DNA from 2 places in the Nocardiopsis sp. TNDT3 genome. Region 1 is predicted to be linked to the other one. Evidence: predicted binding sites of a transcription regulator. Region 1 holds the regulator's gene; the other holds the start of a gene.

What was found. Region 1 encodes HrcA, which represses chaperone genes, less so after heat shock. Its sites were predicted from a motif close to TTGGCACTCTCNNNNNGAGAGTGCCAA; they were not measured.
Region 2: groES (co-chaperone GroES) is a predicted target of HrcA. The motif match lies at 3,889-3,915, and genes of this name have one in related genera.

The regions. Positions count from the first base shown of each region.
Region 1 is NZ_QPFC01000229.1:486-9,929, forward strand. Features, by position in the region: gene DQW06_RS06265 (DUF4870 domain-containing protein) at 1-183, opposite strand, end outside; gene DQW06_RS06270 (DUF4870 domain-containing protein) at 231-560, opposite strand; gene DQW06_RS06275 (DUF3097 domain-containing protein) at 1,740-2,579, opposite strand; gene hrcA (heat-inducible transcriptional repressor HrcA) at 2,761-3,774, shown strand; gene dnaJ (molecular chaperone DnaJ) at 3,779-4,918, shown strand; gene DQW06_RS06290 (16S rRNA (uracil(1498)-N(3))-methyltransferase) at 4,915-5,652, shown strand; gene DQW06_RS06295 (hypothetical protein) at 5,791-6,552, opposite strand; gene DQW06_RS06300 (SigE family RNA polymerase sigma factor) at 6,549-7,079, opposite strand; gene DQW06_RS06305 (histidine triad nucleotide-binding protein) at 7,405-7,755, shown strand; gene DQW06_RS06310 (PhoH family protein) at 8,038-9,147, shown strand; gene ybeY (rRNA maturation RNase YbeY) at 9,342-9,444, shown strand, end outside.
Region 2 is NZ_QPFC01000277.1:511-6,610, forward strand. Features, by position in the region: gene DQW06_RS07520 (hypothetical protein) at 1-1,804, opposite strand, end outside; gene DQW06_RS07525 (class I SAM-dependent methyltransferase) at 2,493-3,779, opposite strand; gene groES (co-chaperone GroES) at 4,042-4,353, shown strand; gene groL (chaperonin GroEL) at 4,469-6,079, shown strand.

The DNA of each region.
Region 1 (9,444 bases):
GTTCGGATATCCGCCGGTCTGCTCGTACCCGGGCTGGCCGGGCGGGGGCGGGTAGCCGCCCTGCTGGTAGCCGGGCTGGCCACCGGTGGGGTAACCGTGCTGGGAGGGGTAGCCGCCGGAGTCCTGGCCGGGCTGCTGGCCCTGACCGTAGGGGCCCTCGGGAGGGTTGCTGGGATAGGACATGTTGGGTTCCTTCGTGCGGATGCGCTCGGACTGCGTGCGGGAGCGGATCACTTCAACAGGCGGATGCTCACCGGGTAGCGGTACCACGTCCCCTTGTTGGCGCCGTTGGCGCCCAGGACGCCGAACACGATAGCGACGATCCAGATCAGGGCGACCAGGAGGGATCCGATCCAGGACAGCTCCGGGAAGAAGATACCCAGGCCGATGAAGGCCACCCACGCGAAGAGGTAGGGGATCAGCAGGGTGAGCTGGAAGTTGGCCGCCTCGGCCGCGTGGTGGCGGACGAACGGCGACTGGTTGCGCTTGGCGAAGTAGACGGCCAGAGGCGGAATCCAACCCAGGCAGGCGATCACGAAGCCCGACAGGTGGGCGAGCATGGCCACGAGCGTGCTGTTGTCGCCGCCCGGCGCGCCCTGCTGGGGCTGGCCAGGAACGCCCGGCTGCCCGTACGCCGCGGGGGCGCCCGGGTAGGGCTGCTGCTGGCCCGGGGCGGGCTGGCCGTAGACGCCCTGCTGGGGCTGGCCGTACTCGCCCTGCTGGGGCTGCTGGGGCTGCTGGGGCTGGCCGTAGGGCTGCTGACCGTACTCGGGCTGCGGGGCGTAGCCGGGCTGGGCGCCGGAGGGCTGGGCTCCCGGCGCCTGGGCGTAGCCCTGCTGTCCCTGGTCGGGCTGCGGGGCGTACGGGGACTGCGCGCCGGAGGGCTGGCCGTAGGCGGGCTGCGCCCCCGGGGTCTGGCCGTAGGCCGCCTGCTGCCCGTAGCCGGGCTGCTCGGGGGCGCCTTCCGGCGGTGCGAAACCGGGCTGCTGCTGTCCGGCCGGGGGCTGGCCGTACTCGCCCTGCTGGGGCTGGCCGTAGGGCTGCTGACCGTATTCGGGCTGCGGGGCGTAGCCGGGCTGGGCTCCAGGGGCCTGGCCGTACCCGGGCTGGGCGCCGGAGGGCTGCCCGTAACCCGGCTGGGCCCCCGAGGCCTGGCCGTAGCCCTGCTGCCCCTGCTCGAACTGCGGGGCGTACGGCGACTGCGCGCCCGAGGACTGACCGTAGGCGGGCTGGCCCTGACCGGGCTGGGGCGCGTACGGCGACGGGGCGCCGGGGGGCGGTGCGAAGTCGGGCTGCGCCCCCGGGGTCTGGCCGTAGCCCTGGTAGCCCTGGTAGCCCTGGTCGGGCTGCGGGGCGTACGGGGACTGCGCACCCGAGGGCGGCTGGCCGTGGTCCTGGTCGGGCTGCGGAGCGTAGGGCGGCTGCGCCCCGGACGGCTGCCCGTAGGAGGGCTGCTGGCCGGGTTCCGGCTGCGGGGGCCGCTGTCCGTACTCCTGCTGACCGTCCTGCCCGTGCTCCGGCTGCTGTCCCCGGTGGGGATCCTCCGGGGGCGGGGGGTTCGTCGGGGTCTGGCTCATGCTCTTCCTTGGCTCCGCTGATGAGAGGGAGGTTCTGTACTACCGTGCTGTACCGACGACCGCGCGGGCCGGAGGCGGGCGACCTCGGCACCGGACACGGGGACCGGCGCCTCGCCCAGGTCAAATCCTAGGTCCTACCGCTCCTCCCGCGCGCAGCGCTCGCTAGGGAGCGTCCGGGTGCGGCCCGGTGACGAAGTCGATCAGCTCCTCCACCCGGCCGAGCAGAGCCGGCTCCAGATCAGCATAGGTACGGACCGACCCCAGGATCCGGCGCCACGCCTCTCCCGTCTCCATCCGCCAGCCCAGGGCGCTCACGACCCCCTCCTTCCAGGGCACGCCGCGCGGCACCTCGGGCCATGCCCCGATCCCCACGGAACCCGGCCGCACCGCCTGCCAGACGTCGACGTAGGGGTGCCCGGCCACCAGCACGTGCTCGCCGCGCACCCGCTCGGCGATCCGCGTCTCCTTGGACCCCGGCACCAGGTGGTCCACCAGGACGCCCAGCCTCCTGCCGGGCCCGGGTGAGAACTCCGCCACGATCGAGGGCAGGTCGTCGACCCCCTCCAGGAACTCGACGGCCACCCCCTCCACGCGCAGGTCGTGGCCCCAGACCTTCTCCACCAGTTCGGCGTCGTGGACGCCCTCCACGTAGATCCGGCTCTCCCGGGCCGTGCGCGCCCGCGCGCCCGGTACCGCCACCGACCCGGAGGCGCTGCGCAGCGGCCCCCGTGGAGCGGCGGAGGGGCGCACGAGGGTCACCGGCTCGCCGTCGACCAGGAACGCGGCGGGGGCGAGGTCGAACACGCGGCGGCGGCCGTGCCGGTCCTCCAGCGTGACGGTGGCCTTGTCCCAGGCCATCACCGCCCCGCAGAACGCCTCCTCGGCGTCCTCCACGACCAGTTCCCTTTCCAGGGGCACCTCGCGGACCGCCTTCTTCTTCGGGCGGCGCCAGTCCCCGGCGAGCACGTCGCGGCCGTAACGGCCGGTTCCCTTGGTAGCCACGGTCGTGCAGTCTACTGGTGGCGCGCGCCGGCGCCCCGTCGGCCGCGGCGCGTGCCGCGTGCCCGGCGGGAGCAGGGGCGGCACGGCCGCGCCGCGGCTTCACCACCCGCGGGTAACCGTCAGGGTTTGCGGCCGGGCGTAGACTTAGCACTGAGGACCATGGAGTGCCAGGAGGTGGCGAGTGCTGGATGAGCGCAAGCTCGCGGTCCTGCGTGCCGTCGTCGAGGACTTCGTCAACACCAACGAGCCCGTGGGTTCCAAGGCCCTGGCCGACCGGCACCGGCTCGGAGTCTCCCCGGCGACCATCCGCAACGACATGGTCGCCCTCGAGGAGGACGGCTACATCGCGCAGCCGCACACCAGTGCCGGACGCGTTCCCACGGACAAGGGGTACCGGCTCTTCGTCGACCGGCTCTCCTCGGTCAAACCGCTCTCCAGCGCGGAGCGGCGCGCCATCGAGTCCTTCCTCACCGGCGCCGTGGACCTCGACGAGATCGTCGCCCGGACCGTGCGGCTCCTCGCGCAGCTCACCCGCCAGGTCGCGATCGTCCAGTACCCGTCGCTGACCCGCTCGTCGGTGCAGCACGTGGAACTGGTCCCCCTCGGGGGTCAGCGGATCATGATGGTCGTGATCACCAACACGGGCCGGGTCGAGCAGCGCGTCATCGACGGCCTGGGAGAGGTCCACGAGGCCGCCGTCAACGACCTGCGCGCGATGTTGAACCGGGCCATCGCCGGACGCCACCTCGGCGACGTGCCCGACGCGGTGGAGGACCTGCCTCCGCAGGTGGCGCCCGAACACCGCCAGATGGCGGTGTCGGTCCTCTCCGTCCTGCTGGAGAGCCTCGTCGAGCGGCACGAGGAGAAGATCGTCCTCGCGGGGACGGCCAACCTCGCCGCCGTCGACTTCGCCGCCAGCCTCAGGGACGTCCTGGAGGCACTGGAAGAGAACATGGTCCTCATCCGTTTGCTGGGAGAGGCCAAGGACCCGTCGATGCTCACGGTGCGCATCGGCGCGGAGAACTTCCACGAGGGCCTGAGGTCCACCTCCATCGTGTCGGCGGACTACGGTGTGGGAAACCAGTCGCTCGCCAAGATCGGTGTGGTGGGACCCACCCGGATGGACTATCCGGGGACGATGGGAGCAGTACGCGCCGTGGCTCGCTATGTCGGACAGATTTTGGCAGGACAGTAACCCAGTGGCCAGAGACTATTACCAGGTTCTCGGAGTGCGTCGCGACGCGTCCAAGGACGAGATCAAGAAGGCCTACCGGCGGCTCGCGCGCGAACTCCACCCGGACATCAATCCGGACCCCGCAACCCAGGAGCGCTTCAAGGAGGTGACCCAGGCCTACGAGGTCCTCTCCGACGAGAACAAGCGCCGGATGTTCGACATGGGCCAGGACCCCTACGCGCCCGGCGGCGGCGGGGCCGGGGGCTTCGGCGGCGCGGGCGGGTTCGCCTTCGACGACATCATGAACGCCTTCTTCGGCGGCGGCCAGCCCGGCGGGCGCGGCCCCCGGGAACGGGTCCGCCGCGGGCGCAGCATCAAGATCCGCGTCGAACTCGACCTGGTGGAGACCGCGTTCGGGGTCAGCAAGGAGATCACCTTCCCCACCGCCATCCTGTGCGAGACCTGCCAGGGCGAGGGGACGGCGGCCGGTTCGCACCGCACCACCTGTGAGATGTGCCACGGACAGGGCGAGGTCTCCCAGGTCACGCGGTCCTTCCTCGGCCAGGTCATGACCTCCCGCCCCTGCCCCCAGTGCTCGGGCCAGGGCTCGGTCATCACCAACCCCTGCGGCGACTGCGCGGGCGAGGGCCGGGTGCGCGAGAAGGTCACCCGCACCGTCAAGATCCCCGCGGGCGTCGACGACGGCACCCGCATCCAGCTCGCCGGGGAGGGCGAGGTCGGCCCCAACGGCGGACCGCGCGGCGACATCATCCTGGAGATCATCCAGCGCCCGCACCCCACCTTCGAACGCCGCGGCGACGACCTGCACTGCACGGTGACCGTCCCCATGACGGCCGCCGCGCTGGGCGCCTCCTTCGCCTTCGACACCCTCGACGGCACCGAGAACATCGACCTGCGCCCGGGCACCAACTCCGGCCACGTCATCACCCTCCCCAACAAGGGCGTCAGCCACCTCGACGGCGGCGGCCGGGGCGACCTGCGCATCCGCGTCGACGTGGAGACCCCGAGCAGGCTGGACGAGGAGCAGGAGGCCCTCCTGCGCAAGTTCGCCGAACTGCGCGGCGAGGACCAGACCCCGGGACGCTTCAGTCCCGGACACGGCGGGTTCTTCTCCAAGATCCGCGACGCCTTCGGCGCCAAGTGACGCCGCCGGTCTTCCTGGTCGAGGCCGCCGACCTGGCGGCCGACCGGGTGACGGTGGACGGCGCCGAGGGCCGCCACGCCGCCGTGGTGCGCCGCATCCGGGAGGGCGAGACCGTCGACCTCTCCGACGGACGCGGTCTGCGCGCCCGCTGCACGGTGACCGCCGTGGGCGGGGACCACATCGTCTGCGCGGTGGTGGAGCGCCGGGAGGAACCGGCGCCCCGCCCCCGCCTGACCGTGGTCCAGGCACTGCCCAAGGGCGACCGGGGCGAACTGGCCGTGGAGATGATGACCGAGGCCGGAGCGGACGCGGTCGTGCCCTGGGCGGCGGAGCGCTGCGTCACCCGCTGGAAGGGCGACCGCGCCGCCAAGGCGCTGGCCAAGTGGCGTGCGACCGCCCGCGAGGCGGCCAAGCAGGCCCGGCGTGCGCGGCTGCCCGAGGTGGCCGACCTCGCCGACCGCACCGCCGTGGTCGAACTGCTGGCGGGGGCGGACCTGGGCGTCGTGCTGCACGAGGACGGCGCCAGCCGCCTGTCACAGCTGGAACCGCCTGTCGGACAGGACGCCGACGTCGTCGTGGTGGTCGGTCCCGAGGGCGGCTTCTCCGACGCCGAGCTGGAGGCGTTCGACGCCGCGGGCGCGGTCCGGGCGCTGCTGGGGCCGAGCGTGCTGCGCACCTCCACCGCCGGGGTCGCCGCCCTGTCGGTGCTCCAGGCCCGCACCGGCCGCTGGTAGGGCGCACGGACCGACGCTGAACACACGGGAGGCGCCCGAACGCGTCCGGGCGCCCCCCGTGTGTCTGTGTCCAGCGGGTGACTCCTGCGCGGGACCGGCCCCGGCGTGTACGGGGACGGACCCTCCGTGAGGGGCGTGTCAGCTGCTGGGAGCCGTCTTGGCGCCGTTGTCGCCTCCGGTGGTGCCGGTGCCGCCCGTGCCGGTTCCGTCGCCTCCGGTCCCGCCGCCCTCGCCGCCGGTGCCGTCGCCGCCGGACGGCTCCTCACCACCGGTTCCGCCGCCGTCGCCGCCGCCCTCCTCGCCGGTGGACCCGTCGCCGGTGCCGCTGCTCGGCTCGTCGCTGGGCTCGCACTCCTCCTCGGAGGCGGCCTTCTCGCCCTTCTCCCCCTCGGAGCTGGACGGGGCCGGGGAGGCGGGCTCCTCGGGCGTCGGACACGTGGTGGCGGCCGTGACGCCCTCCTCGGAGGGAGCGGGCTCCTGCTCGTCGTCCTCCGGGGTGGGGGAGGAGGCCGGGTCGCGCGGCGGCTCCTCCTCCTGCTGGGTGGTGCCGTCCACGGAGCCGGTGGAGGGGTCCGGAGCGATCACACCGCCGCCCTCGCCCTCCTCCTCGGCGGGCGCGCCCTCGCGGTCGGCGCCCGCGGGGACGATCTCCAGCACGTGGTCGCGGACCTGGGGGCTGGAGATGACCACGGACCCGGCGATCAGGGCGGCTCCCGCCACCGCCACCGCCGGACGTAGCCAGGGCATACCGAACCAGGCCGAACCGCGGCTGCGCTCAGTGCGCTCACGGATCAGGTTCAACGCCTCGGGAGAGGTCGTGACCGTGTCGGCCTCGGCCTTGAGCAGGTGGCGCAGCTGCTCCTCGAACGGATCGTTCGTGGGGTTCGTGGGGCTGGTCATGTCGTTTGCTCCAGAACAGAGCGGAGCGCGGAGATACCGCGGGACGTGTGGCTCTTCACCGCGCCCCGGCTGATCCCCATGGCGTCCGCGATCTGTGCCTCGGACAGGTCGCCGTAGTACCGGAGCACGATGGCCTCTCGCTGACGGGTGGGTAGTTTGCGCAGGGCGCGGATGACGGCTTCGCGCTCCAACAGGCTCAGCGCGCCGTGTTCCGCGCTGGGGGCGTCGGGCAGGGCCTTGGGCGCGTGCTTCTCCACGACCGCCCTGTGGCGGAGTACGGACCGGGCCTTGTTCACCACGGCCTGGCGCAGGTAGGACAGGGCCTTGTTCGGGTCGCGCAGGCGGCGCCACGCTCCGTGCATGGCGACGAACGAGTCCTGGACGACCTCTTCCGCGGTCGCGTGGTCGCGGACCAGCAGGGCGGCGAGCCGAACGAGCGGACGGTAGTGCTCCCGGTAGAGCTCCGTCACGGCGTGGTCGGCGTCCCACTCCACCGAGAGCGGTGCCGTGGTGGCACCGGCCACCATGGTTTCTGTCGTCACATCAGTTCGACGCACACCCTTGTCGCGGGGTTTACGAAAGGGCATACCTCTTCTTTTCCAGGTAGACGTGCGTTTCAATCCGAACACGCGGGAATATGGCCGGGGCCGGACGGAGCCGACGACCTGACGCGCACGGGTGGAAAGCCTATCGCGCCCGGGGCGCCGGGCGTCGCCGAATCCGCTCGCCCACAGTGCCTCCCAAGCCCTCCGCCGCGGGCCCGCCCGACGGCGACCTGCGGCATCATGGTCCCGGACGAACCCGATACGGCGGCCCTTTCGGCGGTCGCGCAGACGCAAAAAAAGGTGAGCGATGGCCCAGGACGACTGTCTTTTCTGCAAGATCGTGAAGGGGGAGGTGCCCGCCGAGATCGTGCGCGAGAGCGAGCGCGCGGTCGCCTTCCGCGACATCAACCCCCAGGCGCCCACGCACGTGCTGGTCATCCCGCGCGAGCACCACCCCAACGCCGCCGAGGCCGCGGCGGCGGACACCGGCCTGCTCGACGAGGTCGTCCGGGTGGCGCACGAGGTGGCCGTGGACGAGGGCGTCGCCGACCAGGGCTACCGGCTGGTGTTCAACACCGGCAGCGGCGCCGGGCAGACGGTCTTCCACCTCCACGGGCACCTGCTCGGCGGCCGCGGGCTCAACTGGCCCCCCGGGTAGGAGGCGCGCGAACCGGTCCCGCGCGCGGACGCCGACGCCCCCGACCCCACTCCTCCCGCACGTTGTCCACAGGCGGAAATAACGGATCGAGTCGGGCGGAGGCGCCTTGGTAGACTCGTCGCTGTGGGCTTCGAGGGTTCGGTGTGACCATGGGGAACACCGGCGCGCAAGCTCCGACCGGGCGCCGTCCGCGGCGCCGGGACCGTCCACCAGGTGCGCCTCCCGCAGGGGTCGGGAAGGCGCCCGACCGAAGGGTAGGGACAGCGGCCGCACGGCCTCACCATGTCCGAGACAACGCACACGCACCCGCCACGGGACACCCAGGTCAAGGTCGTGGTGCCCGACGAGCACACGATGGTCAGCCTGCTGGGCTCCAGGGACGAACTCCTCAGGGCGTTGGAGCGGGCCTTCGACAGCGACATCCACGTGCGCGGCAACGAGTTCACCATCAGCGGCTCCCCGGAGGAGACCGCCGTCGTGGTCCGCCTCGTCGAGGAGCTGATCGAACTCGCCAAGAGCGGCACCCACGTCACCCCCGACACCATCGAACGCATGGTCCACATGCTGCGCTCGCCCGGTGCCGAGCGCCCCGCGGACGTGCTGACCACCAACATCCTGTCCAACCGCGGCAAGACCATCCGTCCCAAGACGCTCAACCAGAAGCGCTACGTCGACACCATCGACCAGCGCACGGTGGTGTTCGGCATCGGCCCCGCCGGTACCGGCAAGACGTACCTGGCCATGGCCAAGGCGGTCAAGGCGCTCCAGGACAAGGAAGTCAACCGGATCATCCTCACCCGCCCCGCGGTGGAGGCCGGTGAGCGGCTGGGCTTCCTGCCCGGCACCCTCTACGACAAGATCGACCCCTACCTGCGCCCGCTCTACGACGCCCTGCACGACATGCTCGACCCCGACTCCATCCCCAAGCTCATGGCGGCGGGGACCATCGAGGTCGCGCCGCTGGCGTACATGCGCGGCCGTACCCTGAACGACTCCTTCATCATCCTGGACGAGGCCCAGAACACCTCGCCCGAGCAGATGAAGATGTTCCTCACCAGGCTCGGGTTCGGCTCCAAGATCGTGGTCACCGGTGACGTGACCCAGGTCGACCTGCCCGGCGGGCAGACCAGCGGTCTGCGCACCATCGAGTCCATCCTGAGTGACATCGACGACATCGCCTTCTGCCGCCTGAGCAGTGAGGACGTCGTCCGGCACAAGCTGGTCGGCAAGATCGTGGACGCCTACGGGCGCTACGACGCCGCCCAGGGCGACGCCCGGGACGGCAGGGGGTCCGCCGGGGGCGGCCGCTCCCGCCGCGGGTCCGCGCGCCGCGTCGCCCCCGACACCCCGGCGGAGCCGGGGAGCGCCGGCGACGGGGAACAGGCAGACTGAGACAGGGGTGTTCCGCCGAGGGCCTTCGGACCCGACACGGCCCGAGGAACACGACCCCACGGCGTTCGAACCGGTGGGCCCGCCGCAGGCGGGTCCACCGGTTCGGTTGCCGAGGGCGCGCCGGACCGGCGCGCCGCACCACCGGCCGGGCACTCCGCCCGGCCCCGCGATCCCTAGGTAAGGCAGCCGCAACCATGAGTATCGACGTCGCCAACGAGTCCGGCGTCACCACCGTGGACGAGGAGAGGCTCTCCCGTCTGGCCCGTCACGTGCTCGACGCCATGCGCGTCCATCCGC
Region 2 (6,100 bases), on a different contig from region 1:
CACCGTTGACCCGGCCGTCCAGGCCGTCCAGGCGGCCGTTGACGCCGTCCATGCGGCCGTCGATGCGGTCGAGCTTGCCCTCGACCCCCTCGAAGCTTCCCTCGAAGTGTCCCTCGAAGGTGTCGAAGCGGTCGGTGAGGCGGCCCAGCTCGTGGTCCACCTTGCCGGTGATCTGCGCCAGGTGGGTGTCGACCTTGCCGGTCAGGGCCTCGCGCTGGCGCTCCAGACGCTCGTCCAGCGCCGTCCGGTGCGCCTCCACCCGCTCGGTGAGCGACTCGGTCAGCGTCCGCGAACGCTCCTCGGACTCGGTGGCGAGCCGGTCGCTGTTCTCCTGGACGAACGTCCGCAGCTCGGCGAAGTCGGAGGTGACGCGCTCGGCGTCCTCGGCGATCCGGGCGCCCAGGGCGTCGGTGCGCTCGGTCACCGCCTCGCGCAGGCGCTCGGAGGCGGCCTCGGCCTGCTCCCGGGTCTCGGTGCGGCCCAGCTCCATCTGCTCGTTGAGCTCGGCCAGGCGCTGGCGCAGGTGGGTGCGCAGCTCGGTGAGCGACGACTCGTGGTCCTCGCGGAGCTTGGCGAGCGCGCCGGTGACGTCGGCGACCGCGGCGGTCGTCTCGGCGTTGTTCTCCTCGGCCTGGGTGCTGAGGTAGCCGACGCTCTCGGCCAGCTTGGCGGCGAGGGATTCGTGGCGCTCGGCGGAGGAGGTGGACAGGGCGCCCAGCTCCTCGGTCAGGGCGGCGGTGCGCTCGCCCAGCTCGCCGGTGTTCTCCTGAAGGCGCGACAGCAGCGTCTCGTGCTGCTCGGCGGTGCGCTCCTCCATCGAGGTGCGCAGACGCTCGGTGCGCTCCTCCACGAGCGTGCGCAGCTCGCCGTTGGCCTGCTCCGCCCTGGCGGCGGCCTCCTCGGCCTTGGCCTCGACGGTCTCGCCCAGCCGGGCGTCGGCCGCAGCCAGGGCCTCGCGGCTCTCGCTCACGACGGCGGTGAGGCTCTCGCGGCTCTCGTTGACGACGGCGGTGAGGCTCTCGCGGCTCGCGGCCACGGCCTCTGCCAGCTCGGTGCGGCCCTCGGCCAGGGCCTCGGAGATCTCGGTCCGCCCGCCGGCGAGCGCCTCGGCCAGTTCGGTGCGGCTCTCGCCGACCGCGGCGGTGAGGGCCTCGTGGCGGCTCTCCGCCGACTCCGAGAGCGCGGACAGCGACGCCTGCACGGCCTCGGTCCTGGCGGTCAGGGAGGCCAGCGCGGTGTCGAGCGCGTCCAGGCGGGCGCCGAAGGTCTCGCTCAGCCCGTCCAGGCGGGCGCCGAGGGTCTCTCCGAGTCCGTTCAGACGGGTGTCGAGGCTCTCGTCCAGCCCCGTCAGGCGCTCGCCCAGCTCGTTGACCTGCTCGGAGGTGCGGTTGCCCGTCTCCGCCATCCGCTGGAGGCGGGTGAGCGCGGTGTCCAGGTGACCGGCGATGCGGTGGGTGTCCGCGCGCAGGGGGGGCAGGTCCGAGAGGGGCTTGACCTGCTGGGCGACGACCTCGATGTGCTCGGCGAGGGTCTCCGCCCACTCCGGCGGCCGGGCGAGGAACTCGTCGACGCGGCCGTTGACCGTGGCGACCGACTCGGTGAGGGCGGTGAGCTCGCGCTCGCGCAGCTCGCGGAGCAGCCACTCCATGCCCTCCAGGCGCTGGCGCATCTCCTCGCTGACGGCGCCCTGCGACTTCTGCTCGGAGACGTGCTCCTGGGCGGCCTGGGAGAGCAGGTCACGCATGCGGTCGGAGATCCCCGCCTGACCTCCTCCGTTGAGGAAGTTGTGATTGGTCTGTTCCACCGAGGTGCTCCTTATTTTTCTGGCGCTCCCGTACCCGTCCGGGGGAGTGGACGGTGGGTTCCGGACGGCTCGGGTTCTCGATGGTCCCCGGGTGGGCGGTGTTTTTGCACCAGTACGGCCTCATCGTGACTGGAGTGTGACTGAGCGTATACACGCGAGGCAAGGCCTGTTCTTCTGCTGAACCGCGGGGGCGGGTCAACGATCACGGCCTTCCGGGTGAATCCATGAGAAGGGAAAGAATTCGCGCCGCCAGTTTAACGACACGCGCCGCTCCTCCCCCAGGGGACCGCCAAAGATCTGGGTGGGGAAGGTAACGATCTGGCCCGATGTCGTGATCCGCGGCCCCAGGGTGCACTCCAGCCACCTCGTCCACGGTTGTCCACAGGTGGGAACGTGTCCTTGCGGGCCGGTCGCGGGGAGGGGGACACTCGAACACGGGGGCGGCGCACTCACCCGACGGCGACGCGTGGCGCCCCCGAATCCAGCCTAGGCCGACGCCTCCACCGCCCGCCAGCCCCCGTCGGGCCTGTGGACACCGGCACGCGCTCCTCGCGAACGGTCCCCCACCGGCGTCACCATCGACGCCGACGGTGACGCCGGTGGCAGGAGCACCGGTGAAGGCGGCCCCGTACGCGCACCGGTGGCGGAACCCGCCGCCCGCACCGGTCGGCCCGCACCGGTCGGCCCGCTAACCCCGCCGCGGGTCGCCCACCTCGCGGCACAGCAGGCAGAAGGGCCGCTCGCCGATCCGCGTGAGCACGACCGTCACCGACTCCGGGCCGGAGGCGCGCAGGTCCCGGCGCAGCTTCTCGGTGTCCACCGCCGAACCCCGCTTCTTGACGGTCACCGTCCCCGCCCCGAGGCCGCGCACCGCCGAGCGCAGCCGCTTCAGCGAGAACGGCAGCACTTCCACCACCTCCAGCACCCGCCACAGCGGCGAGAGCACAGCGCTGTCCGCGGTGAAGTACGCGATCCGCTCGTCCAGCAGGGCGCCGTCCACCCGCGCCGCCGCCTCCGCCACCAGGTGCGAGCGCACCACGGCCGGGTCCGGGTCGTACAGGTAGCGCCGGGCCGACGCCACCGGGGCCGGGCCCAGACCGGGGTCGGCGTCCAGGTGCGCCACCGCGCCCTCACGGGCGAGCAGCCCCTCGCGCTCGTGCAGCACCGTCGCCCGGCGCCGCGGCCCGTCGGCCAGCGCGCCGAACCACAGGGCGGTCTCCTTCAGCTCCCCGTCCACCGAGATCCACTCGGCCGCCGCGTCCCCGGGCAGCGCCTCGTGCGGGACGCCCGGCGCGGCCTTGAGGCAGGCCGCCTGCGCCCCCGAGGCCAGGTCCACGGCCGTGTCCCACGGCGGGGAGTAGGCCGAGGGGTCGAACACCCGGCCGCGCCCGCCCCGCCGGGCGGGGTCGCAGAACAGCAGCGGGTACCGGCCGGGCGCGGTCGCGGAGGCGTCGCCCTCGCGGACCCGGGCCAGCCCGGACAGGCCCAGGGCCCCGATGTTGGCGCGGGCCACCGCGACCGTGAGGGGGTCGGCGTCCACGCCCTCGACCGGAACGCCGCGCGCGGCCAGGGCCAGCAGGTCCGCGCCGACCCCGCAGCACAGGTCGCCCGCGGCGGCGCCGTCCAGGCCCCGCCCCGACGACCCGGCCGAGCCGATCGCCCCGGCCATGCGCTCCGCGCGGTAGTCGGCCACCACGCGCCGGGTGGACTGCTCCAGCCCGTTGGGCGTGAAGAACATCCGCCGCGCGAGTTCGCCGAACTTGGCCCGCCCGCGTTCGCGCAGGGAGACCTGGGTCAGGACGGCGTTTACCAGCTCGGATACGGGTAGACCGGGGTCGAGGGCCGCCACGCGCGGATCACCGCGCAGCAGTGAGGCCGCGGCGAGCTGGTCCCCGGCGGCGGCCTTCGGGTCCACCCCCGCCAGGACCTCCCGGCCCGCGTCGGTGAGCAGGGCCTCGAAGGCGGGCAGGCGCATGGGTTCCCCCCGGGCGTCGAAGGAGCGGTGTTCGGACGCGACCGGGCCCCGCCCCGGAGGGAGCCCCCGGGGAAGTCCCCTGACCGGGGGTCACGGTCACATTTCCATTCTGGCACTCTCGGGGGTAGAGTGCTAACCGCGACGAGGCCGGTCTGGCACCCGCGACGACAGGCCGCCGTGGTCGCCCCTTTTTCGCAGTCGGTCCGTGCACCAGTGCGGGCCGAGATCAGTACACCGAAACCTTGAAGGGGGAGGTCACACCGTGTCGACCGCCACCAAGACCGTGCTGAAGCCGCTCGAGGACCGCGTCGTGGTCCGGACGCTGGAGGCCGAGCAGACCACCGCTTCCGGTCTGGTCATCCCGGACACCGCCAAGGAGAAGCCCCAGGAGGGCGAGGTCCTGGCCGTGGGCCCGGGCCGCTGGGACGACGAGGGCGAGAACCGCATCCCGCTGGACGTGAAGGTCGGCGATGTCGTCCTGTACAGCAAGTACGGCGGCACCGAGGTCAAGTACGACGGCGAGGAGTACCTGGTGCTCTCCGCCCGCGACCTTCTCGCTGTCGTCGAGAAGTAGGTCTCCGCGGGGCCCGCTCCATCGGGCCCGGAGCCATCCGCATCCCGCACCGGTCGGCGCACAGCCGGGCGGGCGGGATGCTCTCTTTCGACCAGCCTGAAGAGGAAGCACCCACATGCCGAAGATCCTGGAGTTCGAGGACGACGCCCGTCGCGCCCTCGAACGGGGCGTCGACCGCCTCGCCAACGCCGTCAAGGTGACGCTCGGCCCGCGCGGTCGCAACGTCGTCATCGACAAGAAGTTCGGCGCCCCCACCATCACGAACGACGGCGTGACCGTCGCCCGTGAGGTCGAGCTGGACGACCCCTACGAGAACCTGGGCGCCCAGCTGGTCAAGGAGGTCGCCACCAAGACCAACGACGCGGCCGGTGACGGCACCACCACCGCGACCGTCCTGGCCCAGGCCCTCGTCCGCGAGGGTCTGCGCAGCGTGGCCGCCGGCGCCTCCCCGATGTCCCTGAAGAAGGGCATCGACGCCGCCGCCGCCAAGGTGTCGGAGATCCTCCTGGAGCGCGCCCGCCCCGTCGAGGAGCGCGCGGACATCGCCTACGTCGCCACCAACTCCGCCCAGGACGCCCAGATCGGCGACCTGATCGCCGAGGCGTTCGACAAGGTCGGCAAGGACGGCGTCATCACGGTGGAGGAGGCCCCGACCTTCGGTCTGGACCTGGACTTCACCGAGGGCCTCCAGTTCGACAAGGGCTACGTCTCGCCCTACTTCGTCACCGACGGCGACCGCCAGGAGGCGGTGCTGGAGGACGCGCTGATCCTGATCAACCAGGGCAAGATCAGCAGCCTCAACGACCTGCTGCCCGTGCTGGAGAAGGTCGTCCAGAGCAAGAAGCCCCTGCTCATCATCGCCGAGGACATCGACGGTGACGCCCTGGGCGCCCTGGTGCTCAACAAGATCCGCGGCACCCTCAACGTCGCCGCCGTCAAGGCGCCCGGCTTCGGCGAGCGCCGCAAGGCCATGCTCCAGGACATCGCGGTCCTCACCGGCGGCCAGGTCGTCGCCGAGGAGGTCGGCCTGACCCTGGAGAACGTGGACCTCGACGCGCTGGGCGGCGCCCGCCGCGTCACGATCACCAAGGACGCCACCACCATCGTGGACGGCGCCGGGGAGCAGTCCGAGGTCGAGGACCGCGTCCGCCAGATCCGCAAGGAGATCGAGGCGAGCGACTCCGACTGGGACCGCGAGAAGCTCCAGGAGCGCCTGGCCAAGCTCGCGGGCGGTGTCTCCGTCCTGCGCGTGGGCGCCGCCACCGAGGTGGAGCTCAAGGAGAAGAAGCACCGCCTGGAGGACGCCATCTCGGCGACCCGCGCGGCCATCGAGGAGGGCATCGTCGCCGGCGGCGGCGCCTCGCTGGTGCACGCTTCCAAGGCGCTGGACTCGGACGACCTCGGCCTGACGGGCGACGAGGCCACCGGTGTGGCGATCGTGCGCCGCGCCCTGGTCGAGCCCGCCCGGTGGATCGCGGAGAACGCGGGCGCCGAGGGCTACGTGGTCACCCACCGCGTGTCGGAGCTGGAGGTCGGCCACGGCTACAACGCCGCGACCGGCACCTACGGCGACCTGACCTCGCAGGGCATCCTCGACCCGGTCAAGGTGTCCCGCTCCGCCGTGCAGAACGCCGCCTCCATCGCGGGCATGCTGCTGACCACCGAGGTGCTGGTGGCGGACAAGCCCGAGGACGATGAGGACGACGGGCACGGCCACAGCCACTAGGCACGGCGACCGGGCCTTCCG